DNA from 3 places in the Vibrio sp. 1069 genome. Region 1 is predicted to be linked to each of the others. Evidence: predicted binding sites of a transcription regulator. Region 1 holds the regulator's gene; each other region holds the start of a gene.
The links. The regulator MetJ, encoded in region 1, represses methionine synthesis genes. The targets are predictions, from matches to a motif close to TTAGACNTNTANANGTCTAA.
Positions count from the first base shown of each region.

Region 2: a site for MetJ is predicted at 6,880-6,899, ahead of metA (homoserine O-acetyltransferase MetA). Genes of this name have one in related genera too.
Region 3: a site for MetJ is predicted at 1,010-1,029, ahead of R7040_RS09530 (MetQ/NlpA family ABC transporter substrate-binding protein). Genes of this name have one in related genera too.

Region 1 is NZ_JAWOWP010000023.1:41,939-50,232, forward strand. It holds gene ppc (phosphoenolpyruvate carboxylase) at 1-683, shown strand, start outside; gene R7040_RS22155 (PadR family transcriptional regulator) at 1,109-1,648, shown strand; gene metF (methylenetetrahydrofolate reductase) at 1,719-2,621, opposite strand; gene R7040_RS22165 (bifunctional aspartate kinase/homoserine dehydrogenase II) at 2,884-5,292, opposite strand; gene R7040_RS22170 (O-succinylhomoserine (thiol)-lyase) at 5,308-6,468, opposite strand; gene metJ (met regulon transcriptional regulator MetJ) at 6,694-7,014, shown strand; gene R7040_RS22180 (malic enzyme-like NAD(P)-binding protein) at 7,128-8,294, opposite strand, start outside.
Region 2 is NZ_JAWOWP010000001.1:451,320-459,613, forward strand. It holds gene R7040_RS02030 (response regulator) at 1-1,496, opposite strand, end outside; gene R7040_RS02035 (EAL domain-containing protein) at 1,653-3,809, opposite strand; gene R7040_RS02040 (phosphate/phosphite/phosphonate ABC transporter substrate-binding protein) at 3,809-4,738, opposite strand; gene pilW (type IV pilus biogenesis/stability protein PilW) at 5,006-5,731, opposite strand; gene metA (homoserine O-acetyltransferase MetA) at 5,911-6,852, opposite strand; gene R7040_RS02055 (DUF6559 family protein) at 7,193-7,579, shown strand; gene R7040_RS02060 (DMT family transporter) at 7,703-8,038, shown strand.
Region 3 is NZ_JAWOWP010000004.1:323,005-331,298, reverse strand. It holds gene R7040_RS09540 (hypothetical protein) at 1-49, opposite strand, end outside; gene R7040_RS09535 (hypothetical protein) at 101-271, opposite strand; gene R7040_RS09530 (MetQ/NlpA family ABC transporter substrate-binding protein) at 1,049-1,852, shown strand; gene R7040_RS09525 (hypothetical protein) at 1,948-2,223, opposite strand; gene R7040_RS09520 (SIMPL domain-containing protein) at 2,447-3,166, opposite strand; gene R7040_RS09515 (lysophospholipid acyltransferase family protein) at 3,400-5,151, shown strand; gene R7040_RS09510 (PTS mannitol transporter subunit IICBA) at 5,760-7,712, shown strand; gene R7040_RS09505 (mannitol-1-phosphate 5-dehydrogenase) at 7,824-8,294, shown strand, end outside.

The sequences.
Region 1 (8,294 bases):
GGCGCGACTTGATGGAAGTGCTATCAGAAGTAAGCTGTGAGTCTTACCGAAATGTGGTTCGTGGCGAGCCAGATTTCGTGCCTTACTTCCGCCAAGCAACACCAGAACTCGAACTCGGCAAGTTGCCACTTGGTTCTCGTCCTGCAAAACGCAACCCTAAGGGCGGAGTAGAAAGCTTACGTGCAATCCCGTGGATCTTCTCATGGAGTCAAAACCGTTTGGTACTTCCTGCATGGCTAGGCGCAGGTGAAGCGATTCAATACTCGATCGATAAAGGCCACCAAGCATTGCTCGAAGAGATGTGCCGCGAATGGCCATTTTTCTCAACTCGTCTCGGCATGCTGGAAATGGTGTACTCGAAGTGTAATATTGATATCTCTCGCTACTACGATGAGCGATTGGTGGATGAGTCGCTCCGTCCACTCGGTGAAAAGCTTCGTGCTCAGCTTCAAGAAGACATCAAAGCGGTACTGAATGTAGAGAACAATGAAAACTTGATGCAGCATGACCCTTGGGGACTCGAGTCTATTCGCTTACGCAATATCTACGTTGAGCCATTGAATATGCTACAAGCAGAGCTGCTATACCGCACGCGTCAAACCGAAGAAGCTTCTGCAAACTTGGAAGAAGCGTTGATGGTGACGATTGCTGGTATTGCTGCAGGTATGCGCAACACAGGCTAATCGTTTCATTTTTAATAGAAAGCTGGGCAAATGCTCAGCTTTTTTTTATCACAGGATAATCGCACCAAAACAAAGGCAGTTAAATACACCACTAGAGGCCCAAAAAATACCAAAATAAAAGAATAAAAAACCACAAGTTAACACTATTGATTATTATGTTAGTTTTTTAGGGTAATTTTGTCCTACTATTCCACTTCATGCTTATTATTTATATACTACTTGCCTGCTGAGAGCTCATAAATCCAATCATACCTGCTCCAGCCTTGATGGGACTCCCCATCTCTCTAGGTGATAAACGGCTTTAAGGTGACAGGACCAACATTGTTGGTGCTACTTATACATTAAAAAACTCAAGTGCCAGTAAGAGCGCAGCTGAAAGTATAAGTAGCTTGTTTACAAGTTTATTGACCATTTGGATTGAAGACATGTCATTACCACACGTAATCTTAACTGTTCTTAGCACTCGCGACGCAACCGGTTACGATATCACTAAAGAATTCTCTGCTAGCATCGGTTACTTCTGGAAAGCAAGCCACCAACAGGTGTACCGTGAACTCAACAAAATGGCTGAGAAAGAACTGGTTACTTGCGTATTAGAACCCCAAGAAGGCAAACCAGACCGCAAGGTTTACTCCATTACAGACGCTGGTCGCAGCGCTTTAGGAGAGTGGTTTGATCAACCAACTGCACACCCAACAGTTCGTGATGAGTTTTCAGCGAAATTGATGGCATGTGCCGTTCAACCAGCGGCTCCATTCCGTGACCAACTCGCCGAGCTAGTTGAAGAGTCTCGCAAACTGGTTTCTCACTACAAAGAAATTGAAGCGGCTTACTACGCAACGCCGTCAACTTTAGATAAACAAGCTCGCCTAGAACGTCTAACGCTTCGCCGTAACCTACTGTTACGTGAAACTTGGATCACTTGGGCAGAAGAAGTTCTAACTGAACTTGAAGTGATTGGTTAAACTCCTTTTGCTTTGATAAAACGAAAAAGGCTTGCCACTTGGCAAGCCTTTTATCTTTTTGAAACTAGGTTTACGCACCGACTACTGCGCGAGGACGAACACCCAACGTATGGCATAACGCGTAAGTCATCTCTGCACGGTTTAGTGTGTAGAAGTGAAAATCCTTAACCCCTTCACGACTCAGTACACGCACCATATCAATAGCTTGGCTAGCTCCTACAAGCTGGCGAGTCACCGGATCATCATCCAAGCCATCGAATTGTTTGCTCATCCATCCTGGTACTTTCACATTGTTCTGTGCCGCAAAGCGAGAAGCTTGCTTAAAGTTCGATACAGGCAAAATTCCTGGCACAATCTCTACGTCAATTCCTGCTGCGACACAACGGTCACGGAATCGCAGGTAAGACTCAACGTCAAAAAAGAACTGAGTAATAGCACGGTTTGCACCTGCATCTACCTTACGTTTTAGGTTCAATAAGTCAGACTGTGCGCTTTTAGCTTCAGGGTGAACCTCAGGGAATGCTGCAACGGAGATATCGAAATCGTGGCGTGATTTCAGCAGCTCAACCAAATCCGAGGCATACATATCAGGCGCACCGCCACCTGGAGGAATATCACCACGCAGAGCGACGATATTTTCAATACCATTGTTCCAATAATCATCGGCAATATTAATCAACTCTTCACGAGTCGCATCAATACAAGTGAGATGGGGAGCGGCAACCAATCCGGTTGTGGCTTTAATTTCTTTAATGATGGAGTGTGTTCTGTCACGCTCGCCGGAGTTCGCACCGTAAGTCACAGAAACAAATTTAGGTTGAAGCGTTTTAAGACGGTGCACTGAATTCCAAAGTGTTTCTTCCATCTTAGCGCTGCTTGGCGGAAAAAACTCAAACGATACATTGATGTTATCTGATAACTCAGCAATATTCTGGTTCAAGGCGTCGATATGGCCTGCGTGCGTATATCCCATCTTACTCTCCCTGCGGCACTCCGCCACGAAAACAAATCCTTAAAATCGACGTTTAGACGTCTATATGTCTACAGAATGTATTGAATACGATTTAATGTCAACCTTGTAATTATGAATTTTTCTCAAGTTAATAATGAAGATAGTTCAAGTTTCTACTTGAGCATCATCTCACCATTTTGCACGGGTTATGACTTCAGTATGGCACTGATAGGGGAATAAAAAACCCTGGATTAATTCCAGGGTTTTTAGGTCAATCGCAACTTTAAAATAAACCAGCCAATCGGTTGAGGTCGGATTGAATAGCGCCGGCTGTCACTTCTCTGCCAGCGCCTGGTCCTCGAATGACCAGAGGGTTATCTTTGTACCACTTGCTCTCTATGGCAAAAATGTTATCGCATGGCAATAAGTTGGCGAGCGCGTGCTCACGAGATAACGCTTCGACTCCCACCGTTGCTTTACCATTTTTTTCTAAACGCGCCACATAGCGAAGCACTTGATCGTTTCTCTGTGCTTTTGTCAGACGCTCTTGAAGTATTTCACTCAACAACGCTCCATTATCGAAGAAATCATCTAAGCTCAGTTCTCTTAATTCTTCTGGCACCAAAGACTCAACTTTAACGCTGTCTGGTTCTATATCTAGGCCCGACTCTCGAGCCAAGATGACTAACTTACGCATTACATCGGAGCCATCTAAATCAGAACGAGGATCAGGTTCGGTTAAACCTTGCTGCCAAGCAAGATCGACTAAATCATTAAATGGCACAGAACCATCAAACTGTTGGAACAGCCATGATAGCGTCCCCGAGAAAATACCCGATAGAGCGACGATTTCATCCCCACTTTCACGAAGATCTCGCACGGTATGGTTTATCGGTAACCCAGCACCAACCGTTGCGTTGTATAGCCAATGACGACCAATTTTAGCGAATGCATCTTGAACCTGATGGTAGTACTGGCTATCTGCGGAACCGGCAACTTTGTTAGCGGAAATCAAATGAATGCCTTGCTGTGCGATTTCTACGTAGCGCTGAGCCAACTCTTTACTTGCGGTAACATCAAGCACGACGGCTTCATCGTAGCTTTTAAGCGCTCCCAAACGTGCCAGCCAATCCCCATTGTTTGCTATGCTTTCATCATCAAATCGTTCAGCAACACTCGCCGCCTCAATACCTTGCTCATCGAACCAATAGGTTTGGCTATCCACAACCGCGACAAGATCAAAGCTCATACCATGACGTTTTTCGAGCTCACTTTTTTGCGTCGCAAATAAATTTAACCAACTAGAACCAATATTACCCTTGCCACATAAAGCCACTGCCACGCGTTTTTGCGCTTGGAACAACTGGCTATGAATCGTTTGAACCAACGCCTCAGTATCAGTACGGCGCAAAACAGCGACTAGGCTCAGCCCTGAGTCTGTTTCAGAGATAAATTCTACCGGAGAGTGCTTTAGCTTCTGATAAAAGCCAAAGCAATGATTGGCGTTTTTCGTAACGCCTGCACCTACCGCAGCTAAGAGCGAGTAACCTTCTTTTAGCTTAATTTCAGCCTCTACCGCAAGCTCTTGCAAGTGTTTCAATGCACCACCGGCGATTTCTGCGGTGTAAGCCAAGCGTAGCGTGTGCTGATCGGATTGAGCTTCAAATGCCAGTGGCTCTAATTGCGCGCGCTGCAACGCTTGTAATACATCACTCTGTGTTTTTTCGAAGTCGTGCCCATGCATGAAAGACAACTGCACCAATAAAACATCATCCAGTGAAGTAATAATTTTAGCGCCACGACCAGATGCCAATACACGCTCAATACGAGTAGAACCCGACTCTGGCAGATAGCTACACTTGAGATTAAGGTCCATGGTACTTTGCGCCACAGGCTGAAGCGTGCGACTGTGTAGCACTGGGGCAGCTAAGCGAGCAAGTTCACTGGCTTCATCCAATCGAAGTAACGGTAATAAACAAGCGTCAGACACCAAACGTGGATCGGCACTATAGACACCAGCAACATCACTCCAAATCGTGACAGTACTGACTTCAGCAAGCGCGCCTATGACCGTTGCAGAATAGTCAGAGCCGTTACGACCAAGTAGAATGGTTTCTCCTGCCTCGTTCTGAGCCATAAAGCCAGTAATTACCACACGTTTATGGTTATGCTGCGCGAGGATCTCTTTAATTAAAGGGTATGAACGAGCGCGATCAACCTCTGGTTGAGTTCCCGCTTCTGCACGTAAAAACGCTCGTGCATCTTGTGCAACCGCAGGGATAGAACGTTGAGATAATAACGCGGCCAATAGGCGAGCAGACCATACTTCTCCGTGCCCCAGTACCGCGGCTTTTTGCGCATTAGTGAGTGGTGCAGTCAGCTCCGAGAGAGTACTGAACTCATCATGTAATAAAGCTAACAGCTCTTCTTTTGCTTCACTCTCCAACAAGCTTTCTATTAGCTCAGTTTGAAACTGTCTTAAGCTTTGAAGCGCTTCATGCGCAATTCGGCCATCTTTATTTAACCCTTCCAAAAACTCAATCAAGCGATTAGTGGTTTTTCCTGCAGCAGAGACGACCACAAGATCATTTTCTGTCGAATACTCTTTGAGAATACCCACAACGCGTAAGTAGCATTCTGGGTTTGCTAAGCTACTGCCACCAAACTTATGCAGCTGACGTTGTACAGTCATTGTTATCGTCTCCTATTACTGGGTAGCTTTAGCGAACGCTTGTTCTAAATCTGTGATGAGGTCTTGTGCATCTTCCAAACCGACAGACAAACGCAATAGTTGATGAGAGACCCCAGCCTCCGCCAGTGCCTCCTCACCCATTGCACGGTGAGTCATGGATGCCGGGTGGCAAATCAAACTTTCTACACCACCTAATGATTCAGCTAATGAAAACAGTTGGAGCTCTTTCACAAACACCTTTAACTGCTCAAACGAACCAGCAAACTCAAAACTCAACATAGAGCCAAAGCCCGTTTGCTGCTTTTTAGCGATGTCATGACCTGGATGTTCCGGCAGGCTTGGATGATAGATAGTTTTAACTAACGCTTGTTTCTGTAGGTAAGCCAGTACCTGCTGTGAGCTCTCTTCATGTACTTTCATACGAGCACCAAGCGTACGAATACCTCGCAGTGTCATGTAACTATCGAAAGGTGTGCCCGTTGCACCAATACAATTGCCCCACCATGCAAGCTCTTCTGCATGCGCTTCTGTGTTGGTGATGATTACCCCACCAATTACGTCCGAATGACCGTTGATGTACTTTGTTGTGGAGTGGATAACAAAATCCGCACCTAGCTCTAAAGGTTTTTGGTACACGGGTGTCAAAAAGGTATTGTCCACCGCAACTAACGCGCCGACTTGTTTCGCTTTTTCACAGGTAGCTGCAATATCCACTACGCGAACCAGAGGGTTTGACGGAGTTTCTAGCAAAATGAGTTTTGGTTTTTGTGCCAATGCAGCATCTAAAGCCTGTTCGTCTGATTGATCGACAAACTGAACCTTAAAATCGCCTTTGCTAGCTCGAGTATTAAAAAGACGATAGGTGCCGCCATAACAATCGTGAGGAGCAATAATGAGATCATCTGGGCCGAGAAAAGCGGAAACCCATAAATTTAATGCCGACGTACCGCAGTTAGTAACAACCGCTCCTTTTCCAGACTCAAGTTCAGATAGCGCACTTTCCAACAGTCCGCGGTTTGGATTACCAGATCGTGTGTAATCATACTTGGGCACTTCACCAAAAGCAGGAAAACCATAGTTAGTGGAAAGATAAATAGGTGGAACGACAGCATGATATTGGCTGTCTGATTCAATACCAGTGCGTACTGCAATGGTCGCAGGTTTGCGAGTGCTCATGGGTGTATCCTTTCACGGGTAATGACTTCTAAATAGGAATGCGCTATATCTAATGAGTAACATAAAGTGATCAACACGCTTCCTTTGCTGTTATGTTCACTTTACTCGTCAAAAAATGAGACGTCAACACTTCTAGACGTCTATATGTCTTTGCTTATGGCGGTAAATGCAGCTAAAATCAGCACCTAAATTATTTTTAACCGATTACATAAATGAAGGTGTGCAATGGCTGACTGGAATGGCGAATACATTAGCCCATATGCAGAGCACGGCAAAAAAAGCGAACAAGTAAAAAAAATTACCGTCTCTATCCCGCTAAAAGTTTTAAAGGTGCTAACTGATGAGCGTACTCGCCGTCAGATCAATAACTTACGCCATGCAACCAATAGCGAACTGCTATGCGAGGCATTTTTGCACGCGTACACAGGTCAGCCACTTCCGACAGATGAAGACCTTCGTAAAGACCGTCCTGATGATATTCCAACAGAAGTAAAAGCGCTGATGACGGAAATGGGCATCGAATTTGAGTCATTCGACGAAGAATAAAAAAGCCTGATAAGAGGTTTCAGGTAATAACTCTTGCCTCGAGCCAAATGAATGACATAAAAAATGGGACGCAATAGCGTCCCATTTTTTATGTATCACATCTGAAAGATATATTACTCTGCCATGTAGTTTTCAGGCATCTCGATACGAGCTACACCTGAATTAACCGCCGCCTGAGCAACCGCTTTTGCAACACGTGGTAGCAAACGTGAATCCATTGGTTTTGGAATAATATAGTCCGCACCAAACTCTAGCTTATCAACACCTGCAGCCTTCAATACGGCTTCAGGTACAGGCTCTTTTGCTAGCTCACGAATCGCCTCAACGGCTGCAAGTTTCATTTCATCATTGATTTCACTTGCACGCACATCAAGAGCACCACGGAAAATGAATGGGAAACACAATACGTTGTTAACTTGGTTAGGATAATCACTACGGCCAGTACCCATGATCAAGTCATCACGAACTGCGTGAGCAAGTTCCGGCTTGATTTCAGGATCCGGGTTAGAACATGCGAATACGATTGGCTTATCTGCCATCAACTTCAACGCTTCCGCTGGCAATAGGTTTGGACCAGATACACCTAGGAACAGATCTGCACCTTCAATCACGTCTTCTAGTGTGCGCTTATCTGTATTGTTCGCAAATAGCTGCTTATATTCATTAAGATCATCACGACGAGTGTGAATCACACCTTTGCGATCTAGCATGTAGATTTTTTCGCGCATTGCGCCGCATTTGATCAGAAGCTCCATACACGCTACAGCGGCAGCGCCAGCGCCAAGACAAACAATTGTTGAATCTTCAAGTTTCTTACCTTGAAGTTCGATTGCATTCAGCATACCCGCTGCCGTTACAATAGCAGTACCATGTTGATCATCGTGGAATACTGGTACATCACAACGCTCAATCAGACGCTTTTCAATCTCAAAACAGTCTGGTGCTTTAATATCTTCAAGGTTGATACCGCCAAAAGTGTCTGCAATGCTCGCAACAGTATCAACAAATTCATCGATCGTGCGGTGCTTAACTTCAATATCAATAGAGTCAAGACCTGCGAAACGCTTAAACAGTAACGCTTTACCTTCCATCACTGGCTTAGATGCAAGTGGACCTAGGTTACCTAGACCTAGAATAGCGGTACCGTTAGAAATAACAGCAACCATGTTCCCTTTTGCAGTGTACTTGTACACGTTATCCGGGTTTTGTGCGATTTCACGCACTGGCTCTGCAACACCAGGGCTGTAAGCAAGGGCAAGATCACCCGCCGTTTCCGCAGG
Region 2 (8,294 bases), on a different contig from region 1:
TGCACATCGATGCCTTTTTCCTTTGCTTTCGGTGAAATGATAGAAGCAATGTCATAGATAGACTCTCGAACACAAGTTGAATGTGGGCTAATGAGCAACATCCCAGATTCAATTTTTGAGAAGTCTAGAACGTCATTAATTAAACTCAAAAGCAGTTGGGAGGAGGTTTCAATCGTGTCGACGTAATCGCGTTGTGTGGCAGTCAGGGAAGTATCGGATAACACTTCAGAGATGCCAATAACGCCATTTAGCGGCGTGCGGATCTCGTGGGACATGTTGGCCAAAAAGCTACTTTTGGCTTTACTCGCCTTAATTGCATCATCTTTTGCTTGTTCTGCATCTTCTTTAGCTTGTGTGAGCTTTAGTCTGGACAACATCCGCTCATCACTAAGCTTTTTTACCTCTCGAGCAAACTTACTCAGCTCGTCTTTACCCTTTATTAGTTGAGCAAGAGGTGAATTTTCAGTGTTACTTTGTTCATTGCTTTCGTTACTGAGAAATTTGAGGACTAGATTCAAGTTTCCAGTAACTTTTCGCACCAATCTTAGCGTTAAACTTACGACCAACAGCGTTAAAAGGCTCATCATTGCGATAAAGGTAAAGCGGTGCTGTGTCGTCGTGTTGATTGTCTTTGATATATCATCACTCAGCTGTTGTTCCATTTTGTCGTCAACACTTTGTAATAACGATAAGCGTTTGTTGAGTGCAGATAACCCCGCATCAATCTCATCCGGGGTTAATGATTTGAGTTGAGCTGGTTGCAATAAATAAGCACGAAACTCTTGGCTTTTGATAAAGACTTCACCCGTAAACGTCTCAATGAGCAGATCTACTTGTTGTTGGTTGGCATTTAGCGTCACAAAACGCTCTAGAAATAGTTGTTGGTTCTGGATTAAAGATTGGATAGAAGCCTGTGTTGTGAGGTCGTACTCGTTATTTTCCTCTGAAGATCGAATCAAATATTCGCTTAATCTATGCTCTTCAGTAGACCAAAACATCAACCATTCAAGTTGCATCAAAGAAGAAAGGTGAGTGTTTGTTTCATAACTCACATTTCTAAAATAGACTTTGTCTAAGCTCATGAGGATTTCTTTGAACGTATCAGCGCGCCACTCTGCCGCATCTAACTTTTCTTCTTGATTTTGCGAAGAGAGCATCGAGAGGGTTGCTTCCTCAAAGCTTGTCAACTGGTTTAGTATCTCAGCGTTTTCACCGAATACTGGTGCTGCAGTGTCGCGTAACAATTGAGATATCTGCTGAGTTTTTAGTTGCTTATCTATTACATCAGGGTTATTCGGTAGGTGATAAAGCGAAGATACGCGGTCGATGTAGACAGAGAATAACTGTGCTTTTTGTAGTTCCTGAGCCTGGATAGAAAGGCTTTGTACATGTTTACCCGCGAGGACAAGCAACAATAAAATTGGCAGCAAAACCAACCCAAATAGCTTTTGTTTTACCGACAGGTTGTTCCAAGAAAAGATTCCTACCACGCGCATTTCCATATCCAAGAAGTTGATATGAAAAGTGTAGTTTATTTATCTCAGATGTTAGATTTTAAGAGAAAATTCATATTAATGAGGTGGGGGAAGTGTGACCGATATTGCATTACGAGTACTAACGCGCTAAGCGGCAATAGTTAACAAAACGGCGTTCTAAGCAAAGTGATTGACGCTTTGAGCGCCACTCCCTCGTTGGTATTCAAATGCAATCAATTCCTCAGCAGGTACAGGCCTACCTAAGAAAAAGCCTTGTACGACGTCACAGTGGAGAGACTCCATTCGTGTGAGTTGAGTTTGAGTTTCTACGCCTTCGGCTACTACTTTCATTCTTAGGTTGTGAGCCATGGATACAATCGCGCGAACTAATGAATCGTCTTGATCGCTTTTTCGGATTTGAGCGATAAATGAACGATCAATCTTGAGCCCGTCAAAAGCCATATGTTGTAGGTAGGCAAGGGCTGAATACCCCGTACCAAAGTCATCTAGCCAAACTTCCACTCCGATACTTTGTAGTTTTTTAAGCACATATTGAGCTTTCTCTGTATCATCAATAAAAAGTGACTCTGTCACTTCAACATGAATGGTTTGAGGGGCGACATCATGTCGTCGTAAATACTTAGAAAATAATTGACTTAAATCTTGGCGATAGATTTGTCTTGGGGACAAGTTTAATGCGATGTGAAAATCAGTACCGAAATGTTCTGCCCACATTGCCCGCTGAGCAACTGCCGTCTCAATGATATGTTCTCCAAGCTCCAATATTAAATCACTTTGCTCTGCGATCGGGATAAACGATTCTGGACTGATATAGCCTTTCTCGGGATGATTCCACCTAACCAATGCTTCGACCCCAATTAGGTGATAGGTTTTTAGATCAAATTGTGGTTGATACCACAGCTCGAATTGAGACAAGTCACGTACTGAACGACGCAGTTCTCGTTCTATGTATAAACGTTGTTTAATCGTTTCATCAAACGTGGAATCGTATATCGTCATAATGTCTTTACCGCGTCTTTTAGATTCCTGCGCCGCAAGAGAGGAAAGCTGTAAAAGAGACTCAGCGTTTGAACCAAATTCTGGATACACAGCAATTCCGAGGCTTGCCGTAATTTGAATATCGTTCTCTTCCAAACTAAAGGGAGAGAGTAGTTGGCGATGTATATCGTTCGCTTTTTCTCTAGCTTCATGATTGTCCGAGCACGGAAAGGCCAGTACAAATTCATCCGCACCTACTCGACTTACGATGGTAGAAAGGCGGTAAAGCGGCTTAAAATAACTCGGCAAACGGCCTTGAAGCTCTGAGGCAAGATGGCCTAGCAATTTATCCCCAATGTTATGTCCATAGTTATCGTTAATGTGCTTAAAGTCATCCAAGTCAATAAACACAACCGCGAGTGAGGGGGATTTGTGGTCAGTTATTTGCGTTTGAATATCAATGAGTAACTTTTCTCGGTTTGGCAGGGAAGTCAGAATATCGTGGTACGCCATGAACTCAACTCGGCTGGTGTATCGGTTCACTTTGTTTGACATTTTGTTGTACGCCGAAATAAGTTCTCCCACTTCATCTTTGCTTTGTATGTCGGTGACTGGCAGCGCTTGGGTATTTGACTCTGAAAATTGATCTTTTAGTTGCTTGAGTGGTTTAGTTAACGACCGCCCCAAAGCATAAGCGATGATGCTACCGAATAGAACGGATATCCCACTGATCGTTAGCAGCAAGTTAAACATCTTCTGTTTATCGTTTGAGGTAATCGCTTGGACTTGTTCAATATTCTGTTCTTTCTCTTCCAGTAGATGTATCAAGTTAAGCTCAAGATACACCGCCCCAAGAGTAATGTTTGATTGCTGAATCGGCGCTGCGATCTCCAACTGATGCTTGGAAAAGGAAACGAGAGTTCTAGATTCTTCTATTGCTTTCAAAATAAAAGGAGAGCGGTAATGAGGTTGGGCAAACATCCTTAGCTGAGTAGTGCCGTCGTGAAAGATTAGCCCTTCATTGTCAACAACATGTATTTTCGAGACATCTGGCTGGCTCAATGTTGCCTTAATTTGCTCATACGCTTGACTGATATTGTCTGTATAGAGTGGATCAAAAAGCTGTTTTGATAATAGCTCTGCATAAACCAACCCTTTTTGCTTAACGTAAGATTCTGTTTTTTCTTGAGAGTTGTTCGTGATTTGTTGAGTTAAGCTATTTGAATACGCATCGTAACCGTGCATGTATAGCGCAAGATTTATCACCACAACAAACAAGACAACGAACATTGTCGAGCAAATGTATTTGGTTTCGAGTGAGAGCTTTTGAAACATCAATCCACCTTCGGTAACAAGTGAACTGACTTGCGCACTGTACTTAAGGAGGCTCGCATTTCTGGAGTAAGCGCGCTGAATTTTTTGGTGTTCTGAAACTTTTTAAGTGCGAGAGAGCCTTCGTGAGTTGTATCCATATCAAGCAGTATGGACGTGATTTTACGCTGTTGCTCTAGGCTCATGCTTGGAGAAGCGAGAATCAAATCCCTGGGTATTTCAACAGAACGAGAAAAAATCGCTAGTTTGTCTTTCATGTTCTCTGGCAAATCTTTGGGATTGTTCCAGTTGAAGTTACTGAATGCTCCAGCTGCAACTCTCTGTTTATATACCCATACAGATAGGTTGATTTCATTTGACTGAGCGAGTTGCTCATCAAGGAATAAATAACCAATGCTGTCTTTGGCCGGTTTGTCATCAGGAGAGGGAAGGTATTGCAGTTTTTCTCCGTGGTTCAGCAATGTAATCGCAGGTAGGTAATAGCTGCTGGTAGACGTGCGCTTTTCGAAAACAAGCGTTTTTCCGCGCAGGTCAGAAAGTGACTCAATGCCACTCTCTTTATTAGTAAAGAACACCGTATGATATTTTTGTAGGCCTTTTTTCCATCGTATAGCAAGAACTTGGCTATTAGACTCCTTTTCTAAGGTCATCGCATTAAAGGGGGTCGCCGTTGCAATTTGAACGGTGCCATTTTCAAGCGCAACCGCGAGCTGACGATAATTTTTAAATACCTTTACCGCCCCTTTTGCGTAACCATATTCAGCCATATTTTCAGTTACATACTGAGTAAGGGGCGTCGCTTTTTTGATTTTGCTTTGGGCTTTATTGGACACAATGCCAAATGTGAATGTTTTCTCAATATTTTCTTGTGCACTGACGACAAAAGGTGAACTCAGCAAAGTGAGTAATAACAGAGTGCAGGCAGGTTTCATCCGGCTTCAACTTCCTTCTGGTGCATGTCAGTAATATTTAGTATTTATCAATGTGCCGAAATCAATCTTAAAAACAGTATGATGTACAAATTTCGTTGTGTGCGCACTTTTTATAATGTGACTTGGTCACTTATTCCGTTCAAATAGTACCGAATTTGACGTTTATGTACAGGATGAATGTATCACCGTGAGTCTGAATTCACTGGATTCTTGGTCAAGCGCTGTATTGGCTGTGAGCTAATGCGCCTTATGTATCGCTATTTTGTACTAAGAAAATTTTTCCAATTGTTTTTGATACTTTTTCTCGAGAGCTTCATTGCCTGCTGCACGTTCAAGTTGAATCATGAGTTGCAAAGAGGGCTTCTTCACGCCATACATTTGATTGAATCTCATTAATCGAATTCTAGCTTCAGTATAATCACCGCTATCAATTTCTATTTTAGCGAGTTGCAAAATCGATTTTGGTCTATGAGGGTCATGATCGATAGCTCTAGTAAAGTAGTATCTCGCTTTGTCTTTATCTTGTGATTTTAGCGCACAAAAAGCTGCATTCTCATAGCTTGCTGGAATAAGGTAGTAATAAGGCTGCTCAATGGCTCGATTAAACATCTGATCGGCTTTTTCGAAGTCACCTCGCTTGCAAAGAAAAGTACCGTAGTTATTGAGCACATTTCCGTTTTTAGTGTGTTGGCGTAGAGAGCGTTTATACATCTGTTCGGCTTTAATATCTTCACCAACCGTTTCGTAGTAGTGAGCCATAGATAATTGCGCGCGATAGTATTGAGGTGCGTGGTTTAAGGCTTGTTGTAAGTTATCATGCGCGCGAATCATGTTACCGCCGTCTAAATAACCTAAGCCAAGTGCGATACGTGATTCTGCCATTGCCACAGGATCGGCTTTAACGACAGGGCTTCCATCTTCTTTCACCGTCACGCAACCCACGAGTGCAAACTGAGACAATAATATTAGTGCACCGAGCTTTGCTGTTTTCATTCTTTATCCCTACATCCCTGAATCTTTCTGCATGATATGAATTACTTAGCAAAAACCTATTGAGGAAAAAACACTATGCGATCAGGTTTGCAAACTGTTATGAAAAAGCCGCCATATGGCGGCTTGGTTCACATATTACATTTCGGTAATGATGAGTGCTTTGTTTGCTTATTTTGAAGCTAATCGTCTTTAGTGAAAGCATCTTCACTGAAGTGATCGAGATCGTACGGTGTTTGCTGATAAACACAGTAGTTCAGCCAGTTTAAAAAGAGGAGGTGTCCATGGCTTCTCCAGCTTGCAATTGGCGGGTTATCTGGGTTGTTGTTTGGGTAATAGTTGACAGGAATAGCGGGCTCCATACCTTCGCTTAAATCTCGGATATATTCATTATGTAAAGTGTGGGAATCATACTCAGGGTGTCCTGTGACAAAGACATTTCGTTTGTCTTTTGTGGTGGCCAAGTACACACCTGCGACATCCGATGTCGCTAAAATGTCTAAGTCAGTATGCTCTTCTAGAAAGTGAGGCGAAAAATCTGCGTAACGCGAGTGAGGAGCCAAAAACGTGTCATCAAATCCGCGTAAGATAGGGTGAAACTGATGATGGATTTGATGATGATACACGCCTGAAAGTTTTTCTTTACGCGTTTTTTTAGGTAGATCGTAGAGTAGCTTTAACCCTGCTTGCGCAGCCCAGCAAACATAAAGAGTGGATGTCACATGATCTTTTGCCCACTCCATGATGGTTTTGAGATGATCCCAATAAATGACATCTTCAAATTGCACCAAACCTAATGGAGCCCCAGTAATGATCATGCCATCGAAGTTTTTATCTCGCACCATTTCAAATTGGCGATAAAACGTGTCTAAATGTTCAGTTGGCGTATTTTTACTCGGGCGGTTATCAATGCGCAGTAATTCGACGTTAACCTGTAGTGGGCTGTTTGAGAGTAGACGCAGAAACTGAGTTTCAGTTTCTATTTTTTTTGGCATCAGATTAAGGATCAGCACTCTTAAAGGACGTATTTCCTGACTCGCTGCACGCGTTTCACTCATCACGAAGATGTTTTCTGTCCTTAATACATCGGTAGCTGGTAATTGATCTGGAATTCTAATTGGCACGACTTTCTCTCCCTAAGTATAGTCAATCTAGACGTCTATACTTCTAAAGCTAACTTAATTAAGTTTAGATGTCGATACGAAATCCGACTTTTCAATCTACTCTTTACATTATGGTAAACCGTACTCGGGGTTGTCACACAATTGTGACTAAAGCAGAGTTTCTGATGAGATAGGTTTGAAACGCAGTGTGTACTATTTGCTGGTAATTATGCGATCACGTTAATATGTGAAGGTGACTTCGTAGTAAGGAAGTCTCAAATTAATGAGCCATACTAAAAACAATCAGCTCACCATTTTGCATTAATGTGCATATTTGGAAACATCGTCAGTGGAGGACATTATGTTCGGTATTTTCAAGAGAAAGACAAAGATTCAGAGCATCGCTCAAGAAGTTCCTTGCGTGCTACTGCATTCGTTTGGTGATAAAGACATTTATACGCCGGAAGAGATTGATCAAGCTCTTCAAAAGCTGGGTTATGATAAGAGCAAGGATATCAGTCATTATCAGTATGCGTATGGAATGTTTGCCGATGAAGCCTCTTACGAGCTCCTAGAACTAACGGATGAGCTAGGTAATTATGGTCATTTCCAACGTGAAGTAGGTAAGATGCTACTCAATACACCTGAGCCGATTGATATGCATATCTACTTTGAAATTTCTCGTCAGCACCAAAACGTCAGCCTTTCACCTGGTCATCAAAAAGTAAGCGAAAGTGATGGTGTGTAAACATCGTTAGTGGTATTCCATCGTGAGATGAGTTGGGTATAATGCGCGGCCTAATTATCCGGACATGTTGTCGGTTACATTTCTGTTGAGCGTTAATGCCTTATGTTCAAAATGCTTGTCTCTATGCCACCAATGTTGGCGCTGTCGATAGCGATTGTATGTGAAGTGATTGCCACTTCTTATATTCCCAAAACAGAGCAATTTACGAAAGTAATGCCGAGCACAGTCGTTTTGATTGGTTACGGCATCGCTTTCTTCTTGCTTTCCGTCACAGTGCAAACAATGCCTGTTGGGGTTGTTTATGCCATATGGAGTGGTGCTGGGATCGTTTTGGTTGCGACGGTTGGTTACTTTGTTTACGGACAGCGTCTAGACTTACCAGCCCTAGTTGGTATTGGGTTTATCATCGCTGGTGTGTTGATCGTAAATTTATTATCCAAAACAGTAGGGCACGAATAACGCCACTCTACTTGTTAAGTGAATAAGAAGCCGCAGCGAGAAATTGCTGCGGCTTTTTAGTGCAAATTCAATCGCTAATGGCGAGTATTGATATGACGTCTTATTGTTGCATTCATCACGGTCGCATTATGTGATTGAAACACAGGCATTATTTAGCGCATTGAAAATACAAAGTTATGTTTCTTCAAACTTTAGGAAAGGGCAGTAGATAAATCACTCCGATAGATGTTAACGTGGCGACTCATCTTTACTGCTT
Region 3 (8,294 bases), on a different contig from region 1:
AACGCCCTGATGAAGCGGGGGAAGGTGTACTTTGCAGTTTAGTTGACATAATAAAACCTGTATAAAAAATGCTCAGGTTTTATTATTAGTAATTAAATCATTACCAATCAAGCTTTTCGGCAGCTAGTTTCATATTTTCTTTGGCATTTTCGAATGCGATCATTTTTTTTCGAGCGGTCAGTGATAATACGGGCGCTGTTTGTTTCTTTGTCTCGACCTTAGACTGCTCTTTGTTTGTTATGCTTTGACTTGCCATTTTTACCACAGTCATAGTAATTCACCCTGAAAAAAAATCGTGCAAATTATACACAAGCAATCCATGCTTTCAATATGCCACGTGTTTTATTTAAAAACCAACATACCATTCTCAGTCTAGCATAAGCAATCTAATAGGTTGGCTTTTGAGTAAAACTTTGATTTCAGTCTAGGATGCTAGCTACCCATCCCTTAGCCAAGTCTCAACTTAGTTGTGTTCATATGTTGGTATCGCTTTTAATTCTGTGAGCGGAATCTAGCATTAGGAAATATTTAGTCTGAACAGCTAGAACCTATCGACATTTAAATGGCACAAACAAAACCTATATTGAAATGATTTCTGTAGAACTAAAGGTACAATAGCGGTACAGTCACTAGTTTTGACTAATTTACGTAAACTACGCTAAACTATTGTTTAGTAATTACTTTAACCTATTTTAAATTACGCTAAACTTACCTCGGTTTACCTAGACTTCCTATATTAGTGGCTAACTCATAATCGATTGGTCCGCAGTTCAAGTCTGCGAGGGGCCACCATATTTCGAAAGGCGTAGCAGGTTAATACCTGCTACGCCTTTTTTGTATCTTATATCTTTAGGTACAGTTGCGGTAACTCGTCACTAACCTCGTAATAGCTTTTCCTCTTCCCCTCTTCTTTAACTATTATCTGGCTTTCTATACGAGCAATAGAAACAAAATGTCTGCTCGTGATTTAAACCATTGACCCTCAGACAACTTCTGATAGCATGGACATATAAACATATGGACGTCTAAAACAAAAAATGGAGCTACAATGAAAAGTATTGGTCACTTAAAGAAACTAGCTTTGATTCTCACGGCAGTAGTCGGCTTAAGCGCTTGTGGAGAAAAAGATGACTCTGTCATTAAAGTGGGCGCGACAGTTGGACCACATGCACAAGTAGTCGAGGCGGTAGCGAAGGAGGCAGCGAAGCAAGGTTTGAATGTCGAAGTCATTGAGTTTTCTGACTACGTGACACCTAATGCCGCTCTTAGCGATGGTAGCATCGATATTAATAGCTATCAGCACCAGCCATTTTTAGACAACTTCAACAGTAGCCATAACGCCCAATTAGTATCAATTGGTCAGTCCATTCTTATGCGTATGGGGCTTTATTCCAATAAGTATCGCTCACTGCAAGAGCTTCCAAACAATGCACGTATAGCGCTTCCAAATGACCCTACCAACGGTGGTCGTGGTCTGTTGCTACTCGCCGATGCAGGTTTAATTGAGCTGAAACAGGGTGTTGGCCATAAAGCCGCCCTAACTGATATCACAAAAAACGCAAAATCATTTGAATTTGTCGAGGTAGATGCCGCTCAGCTACCAAGAACATTAGATGATGTGGACGCGGCTGCGATTACAATGAACTACGTAATGTCTTCTGGTTTAGATCCGAAGAAACAAAGTATCTATCTTGAAGCAAAAGACGCCCCATTAGCAGTCATGGTCATCGCCACTCGTGACGCAGACAAAAATAATGAAGCGTATAAAAAGTTCGTTTCTATTTATCAATCTCAAGCGATTCGTGATTATCTCGATCGCACTTTCAAAGGCACAATCGAAGCAGCTTTTTAATCAATAAAGCAGCGAATACTTTGCCCCACGAATCAGATAGAAAAGAGGCTAATGTTTTCTCATAGCCTCTTCTTTTCATTACTCACTAAATCGACTCATTGTCGACTTTCAGCCTCTAACTTCATTGCCAAATAAGCTTGGTCAGCAGAAACCAATTCAGGACGGTTAATCAACTTCCAGAGGAAGTATGGTGGGATTAAAAATACGATGAAGTAGAGAGATTCATGGAAGAAAACATCGGCTATCGTTTGCTGATGCTCCCAAAGTGCCGTCAGTGCGAAGAGCTCTAACATCACGCCTAATACGCCAAAGACGACAGAGACAACAATCGCTAAACCCAGTAGTTCTCTAACAAAGTGCTTGTATGCCATGATACTAATTCCTTCTAGCAATAAGTCATACTAACTTACGCTCATAAGAAACAAGTGAGCTTGATTATTATCAAACTCACCTCATCACTGTTAAGAACTTAGTTTTATAAAAAAGTACTTGTATATAGCGTCATCGAAGACTGATTTCCCTATCACAGAGCATAGATACCTCTACAAATAGAAGGTGATGGAACGACCAACTATTGACTATATGAGCGCAACTTTAATCAGATAAGTAATATTGAACCGTCGATACCACTCGTACTTTCTTAATGTAAGGCGTGTTGCTGTCTCGGTCATAAATCGAGAACTGCCCTTGAGTTGCACGTTTGATCTTACCCAGTGAACTTTGTGAGTCTTTCGCAAATTTCTCAGCCACTTCACGCGCATTCTTAGTCGCTTCTTCGATCATGTCTGGCTTCACATCATTCAGCTTAGTAAAGCTGTACTCAACACGATTTGCATAAGGATCTTGGTTAAGCAAAACGCCTTGCTTTCCTAGCTCACCTATTTCATTGATTGCCGCTCGAACAACATCAACACTCTGGCTATAAACCGTAACGGTTCGCGAGGCCAAATAACGATACTCAATGTCTTGCTCGCTCCCATATTGCTGTGCTTTTCTGTCAATGACCGCTGGGGAAGAAAGGGAAACGCTGGTTTCAGGAAGCCCTTTGGCACTTAGAAAGTCCAAAATCAAACGGGTTTGCTGGTCAATTTCATCAAACATGGCTCCCATATCATTACTCGCTAGAGTAAATTGAATCGGCCAAATCACCGTATCAGCAGGATACTCACGCTCCGACAAACCTTTTACTGTCACGACTCTTTCATAGGCTCGGTATTTCACCGCCGTCTGCTGCATAAAATAGCCAAGTATGCCAAGACCAAGTATCAAACTTAGCCCAATCCAAAGTGCTGCTTTATTGGAAACTCGTTCCATTATTTCCCCCTGATAAATATCAACTTAGCTTAATCTTTGTTCTAGATAAGATAGCCTATCTCTTGTTTTAAGAGGGAGACATAACGCGAGTTTTGATTCATAGCACAGTGATATACCGTTTTCTTTAGTCAATAAAGCTTCATTGGTTTGTCACCAAAGGCTCATGCTTTTGCCTCTGAATTGTCATCTGTAATTTCTACTATCCAATCAGCAACTTGTACGCTGAGGTAAATATGGATAGTTCGACCCCTTTTCGTCTCCCACGTAAAACGCCGTTTGGCATTGGTGAAAACGTTGCTGAATGGGCAACCGGTTTAAACCAACTTGATAAGTTCTACGCCCAACGCCCCGTTAATGCCGATACCAAAACTTTTCTCCGCTTCACGCTGGATATCTTAGGTATCGATTATCGCATTGCTCATGGTTCACTCGACTCAGTACCTAAGCAAGGTGCTACCGTCATTGTGGCGAACCACCCGCTTGGTTGTGTGGAAGGCGTCATCTTGGCCGAACTCTTGTTGATGGTACGAGACGACATCCAAATTCTAGCCAATCAATACCTGAAAACCGTGCCGGAGTTAGATCAGCTCTTCATTGGTGTCGATGTGTTTGAAGGAAAAGACGCCGTCAAATCGAATATGAAGGCCCTCAGAGCGGCTAATAAACACCTAGCAAGTGGCGGCTTATTGCTTGTCTTTCCTGCCGGTGAAGTGTCCCAGTTAGTCGATGCCAAACAACAACGCTTGGAAGACAAAGCGTGGAGTCGAAGCGTAAGTAGCCTAATTCGCAAAAACAAAGCCACGACAGTTCCAGTATTCATCAGTGGCCAGAACTCGAAACGCTTCTATATGGCAGGGAAAATCCATCCACTTTTGCGCACCCTACTGCTTGGGCGAGAACTGCTGAACAAACAGGCGCAAACCATCAACTTATCCTTTGGCCAAGCGATAAAATTTAAAGAGATCAACACGCTTAACGATGATCAAGTAGTGAACTATTTGCGGCTCAACACTTATTTGCTCAATCGTGAAACCCATTCAGTGAAGCCTTCTTCTTCATCAGAAATGCTCTCTCCAATAGCGGCAGGGTTACCCGTAGGCGAATTGCTTGAAGAGCTGAACAACTTACCAAAAGAGTCCAAGCTGCTAACAAGTGGTGAGTTCGATGTTTACTGCACGGAGTCGCAGAGTATCCCTTCCCTACTGCATGAAATTGGTCGCCTACGTGAGCTCAATTTCCGACAAGTTGGCGAAGGGACGGGACTAGCAATAGACATTGACCATTTCGATCATGATTACCTGCATCTGTTTGTGTGGGACAGAGAGGACCAATGCTTGGTGGGCGCGTATCGTTTAGGTCTGGTTGATCAACTGATTGAAAAGCGCGGCGTAGCAGGTCTGTATTCACGAACGTTGTTTAACTATGACCAACGCTTTATCGACCAAATGGGTAAATCCATTGAGATGGGGCGCTCAGTGATTGCGCAGCAATATCAAAAGAGCATGAGCGCGCTACTGCTGCTGTGGAAAGGCATCGCAACGTTCGTTCATCAAAACCCAGATTACACGCACCTATTTGGTCCGGTAAGCATTAGCAACGACTATAGTGATACTGCACGCCAACTGCTTGCCCAATCAATGACACTGCACCACTACGACAACAACTGCGCAGAGTACGTCACGCCTTCTAACCCACTTCCTGAGCACCATCGTGACTGGAACACCAGCATGCTTACTGCTCTGGGAGATTTACAGTTACTATCACGCGTAATTGCCAGAATCGATGAAGGAAAAGGTGTCCCTGTTTTACTGCGTCAGTACTTAAGCCTCAATGGCAAGCTGGTATGCTTCAACGTCGACCCTGCATTCAATAACGCTCTAGATGGATTGATTATGGTGGATTTGCGCGATGTTCAAGAAAAGACATTGGCAAGGTATATGGGACGCGAGCAAGCTCATGACTACCTCGTCTATCATACTAAATAGCAACGATGATTAAGAACAGTGATTAAATAGAGAGTTGGGAATCACAAGAAGAACCGTGTGGCGACTCTCTTTATTTACCCTTTCATTAACTAATTAGGCGTGCTCCGTGAAGTGCGCCGAAAAGACTCTTATAGATACAATCTATCGAAAGATCTAGATAGCATTTATCTCACCAATTCCGTCACAAACTTTCACAAAAAACAAAAACAGATCCAAGTCACACTTTAAATTCACCACAACTCAACACAAAACGTGACATTGATCATCACAAGTATTTAATTCGAATTTCAAAAAAAATTAAAAGTGATCAAAGTCACAAGGTATTTTAATTTTAAATTTGTCAGAAGATCGGATTGATCACTAAGATTTTTATTGACAGACTTGAAAGTGGCTTTTTGTTATTAAGTTACAAGTTAATAAGTTGAACTTGGTCACTTAAAAACCGTTTCTCAGCCTAAGAAATTCGGGCGTAGATCACAAAAAACCCGTTGTCAGTTCCAATTGGAAAATGTGTGGTAAATTGATTGGGTACTAAGCAATCAAACAAACGGTTTTGGCGAACCGTTTACTACAACAAGATTCATCAGAACATCGAACGGGGAATTGTTATGATATCACCAGATGCCAAGATCAAGATACAAAATTTTGGTCGTTTTCTGTCAAACATGGTAATGCCAAACATCGGCGCGTTTATCGCGTGGGGCTTTATCACTGCTCTATTTATCCCAACGGGATGGCTACCAAACGAAACATTAGCCTCTATGGTTGGCCCAATGATTACCTACTTGCTGCCACTACTTATCGGTTACACCGGTGGTAAATTAGTTGGTGGCGATCGTGGTGCGGTAGTCGGTGCAATCACAACAATGGGTGTGATTGTCGGCACAGACATCCCAATGTTTATGGGGGCAATGATGGTCGGCCCAATGGGCGGCTGGGCTATCAAGAAATTCGATAACTACATCGATGGTAAAGTAAAAAGTGGCTTCGAGATGTTGGTTAACAACTTCTCTGCGGGCATCATCGGCATGCTATGTGCGATCCTTGCCTTCATCTTTATCGGTCCATTCGTAAAAATTCTTTCTGGTGGCTTGGCGGCTGGCGTTAACTTCCTAGTTTCTGCTCACCTACTACCACTGACTTCAATCTTCGTTGAACCTGCGAAGATCCTGTTCCTAAACAATGCGATCAACCACGGTATTTTCTCTCCACTGGGTATCCAACAAGCGTCTGAAACAGGTCAATCGATCTTCTTCCTAATCGAAGCAAACCCAGGTCCTGGTCTAGGTATCCTGCTAGCTTACATGGTGTTTGGTAAAGGTACGGCTCGTCAAACGGCAGGTGGTGCATCAATCATCCACTTCTTCGGCGGTATCCACGAGATTTACTTCCCATACATCCTAATGAACCCTCGCCTAATCCTTGCGGCTATCGCAGGTGGTATGACTGGCGTATTCGTTCTAACTATCTTTAACGCAGGTATCGTTTCTCCAGCATCACCAGGTTCAATCTTTGCAATCTTGTTGATGACTCAGAAAGGCTCAATCGTTGGTGTTCTAGCGTCTATCGCAGCAGCAACAGGCGTGTCATTCGCCGTAGCAGCACTGCTAATGAAGACTCAAACGTCAACAGAAGAAGACGGTGATGAAGCAGCACTAGAGAAAGCAACATCACAAATGAAAGACATGAAATCTGCATCTAAAAACGATGCGGTGGTAAACAGCCAAAGCAAAGGTGACGTAGACCTAGCGACAGTACAAAGCATCATTGTCGCTTGTGATGCGGGCATGGGCTCGAGTGCAATGGGCGCGAGCATGCTACGCAAAAAGGTTCAAGACGCAGGTCTGAACATCCACGTAACCAACCTTGCCATTAACAGCTTACCAGAGAGTGCAGATATCGTGATTACTCATAAAGACTTAACGGATCGTGCACGTAAGCATGCTCCAAACGCACACCACATTTCATTGACTAACTTCCTAGACAGCGAAATGTACAACCAGCTAGTCACCAAACTACTAGCCGCACAAAACCAATCCGCAGCCAATGACGACCAAATGGTAAAAGTGTCGCTCGTGGCAGCAAACGACGACAACTTCGAGCCACAGCAAACGTCGGTGTTCCAAATCCAGCGTGAGAACATTCACCTAGGTTTGAAAGCTGCCAACAAAGAAGAAGCGATTCGCTTCGCGGGCAACAAGTTGGTCGAACTTGGCTACGCAGAACCAGAATACGTAGACGCGATGTTTGAGCGTGAAGCATTGGTTCCAACTTACCTAGGCGAATCTATCGCAGTGCCTCACGGCACGGTAGAAGCGAAAGACCGCGTGAAGAAAACCGGCATTGTAATCTGCCAATACCCATCGGGTATCCAATTTACTGAAGACGACGATGATGTAGCGAAACTGGTTATCGGCATTGCCGCTAAGAACGATGAGCACATCCAGGTGATTACCACCATTACGAACGCGCTCGATGAGCCGGAGGCAATTGAGAAGCTAACCAGCACCAACGATGTGGAAGAGATTCTGAACATCCTTGGCGGTCAACAAGCGGCTTAATTACCCCTTTAATTTGCTCCTGAGGCAAATGAGGTCAGCTGTCACCCCCTATGCGGTTGGCCTCCCCCTAGTTTCGTAAGTCAACATTTTAGACATTGGTAGGTAAGAATTATGAAAAACGCAGTTCATTTTGGCGCAGGTAACATTGGTCGTGGCTTCATCGGAAAACTCTTAGCAGATGCAGAAGTCGAGGTCACATTTGCAGACGTTGACGCTCCACTCGTCGACCAACTGAGTCACAAGCAAGAATACAAAGTAAAAGTGGTCGGTACTGAGTGCCAAATCGACACAGTAACTCACGTCACCGCGGTAAACTCAGCCAGTGAAGATGTCATCGACCGCATTGTAAAAACCGACTTGGTAACAACAGCGGTTGGCCCTAACGTACTGGACATCATTGCAAAAACCATCGCTACCGGCATTGCTAAACGCTTTGCAGCAGGTAACGATAAACCATTGAACATCATCGCGTGCGAAAACATGGTTCGTGGCACGACTCACCTAAAAGGTGAAGTGTACAAACATTTGGATGAATCATTACACGCGAAAGCAGACGAGCTAGTTGGCTTCGTCGACTCCGCA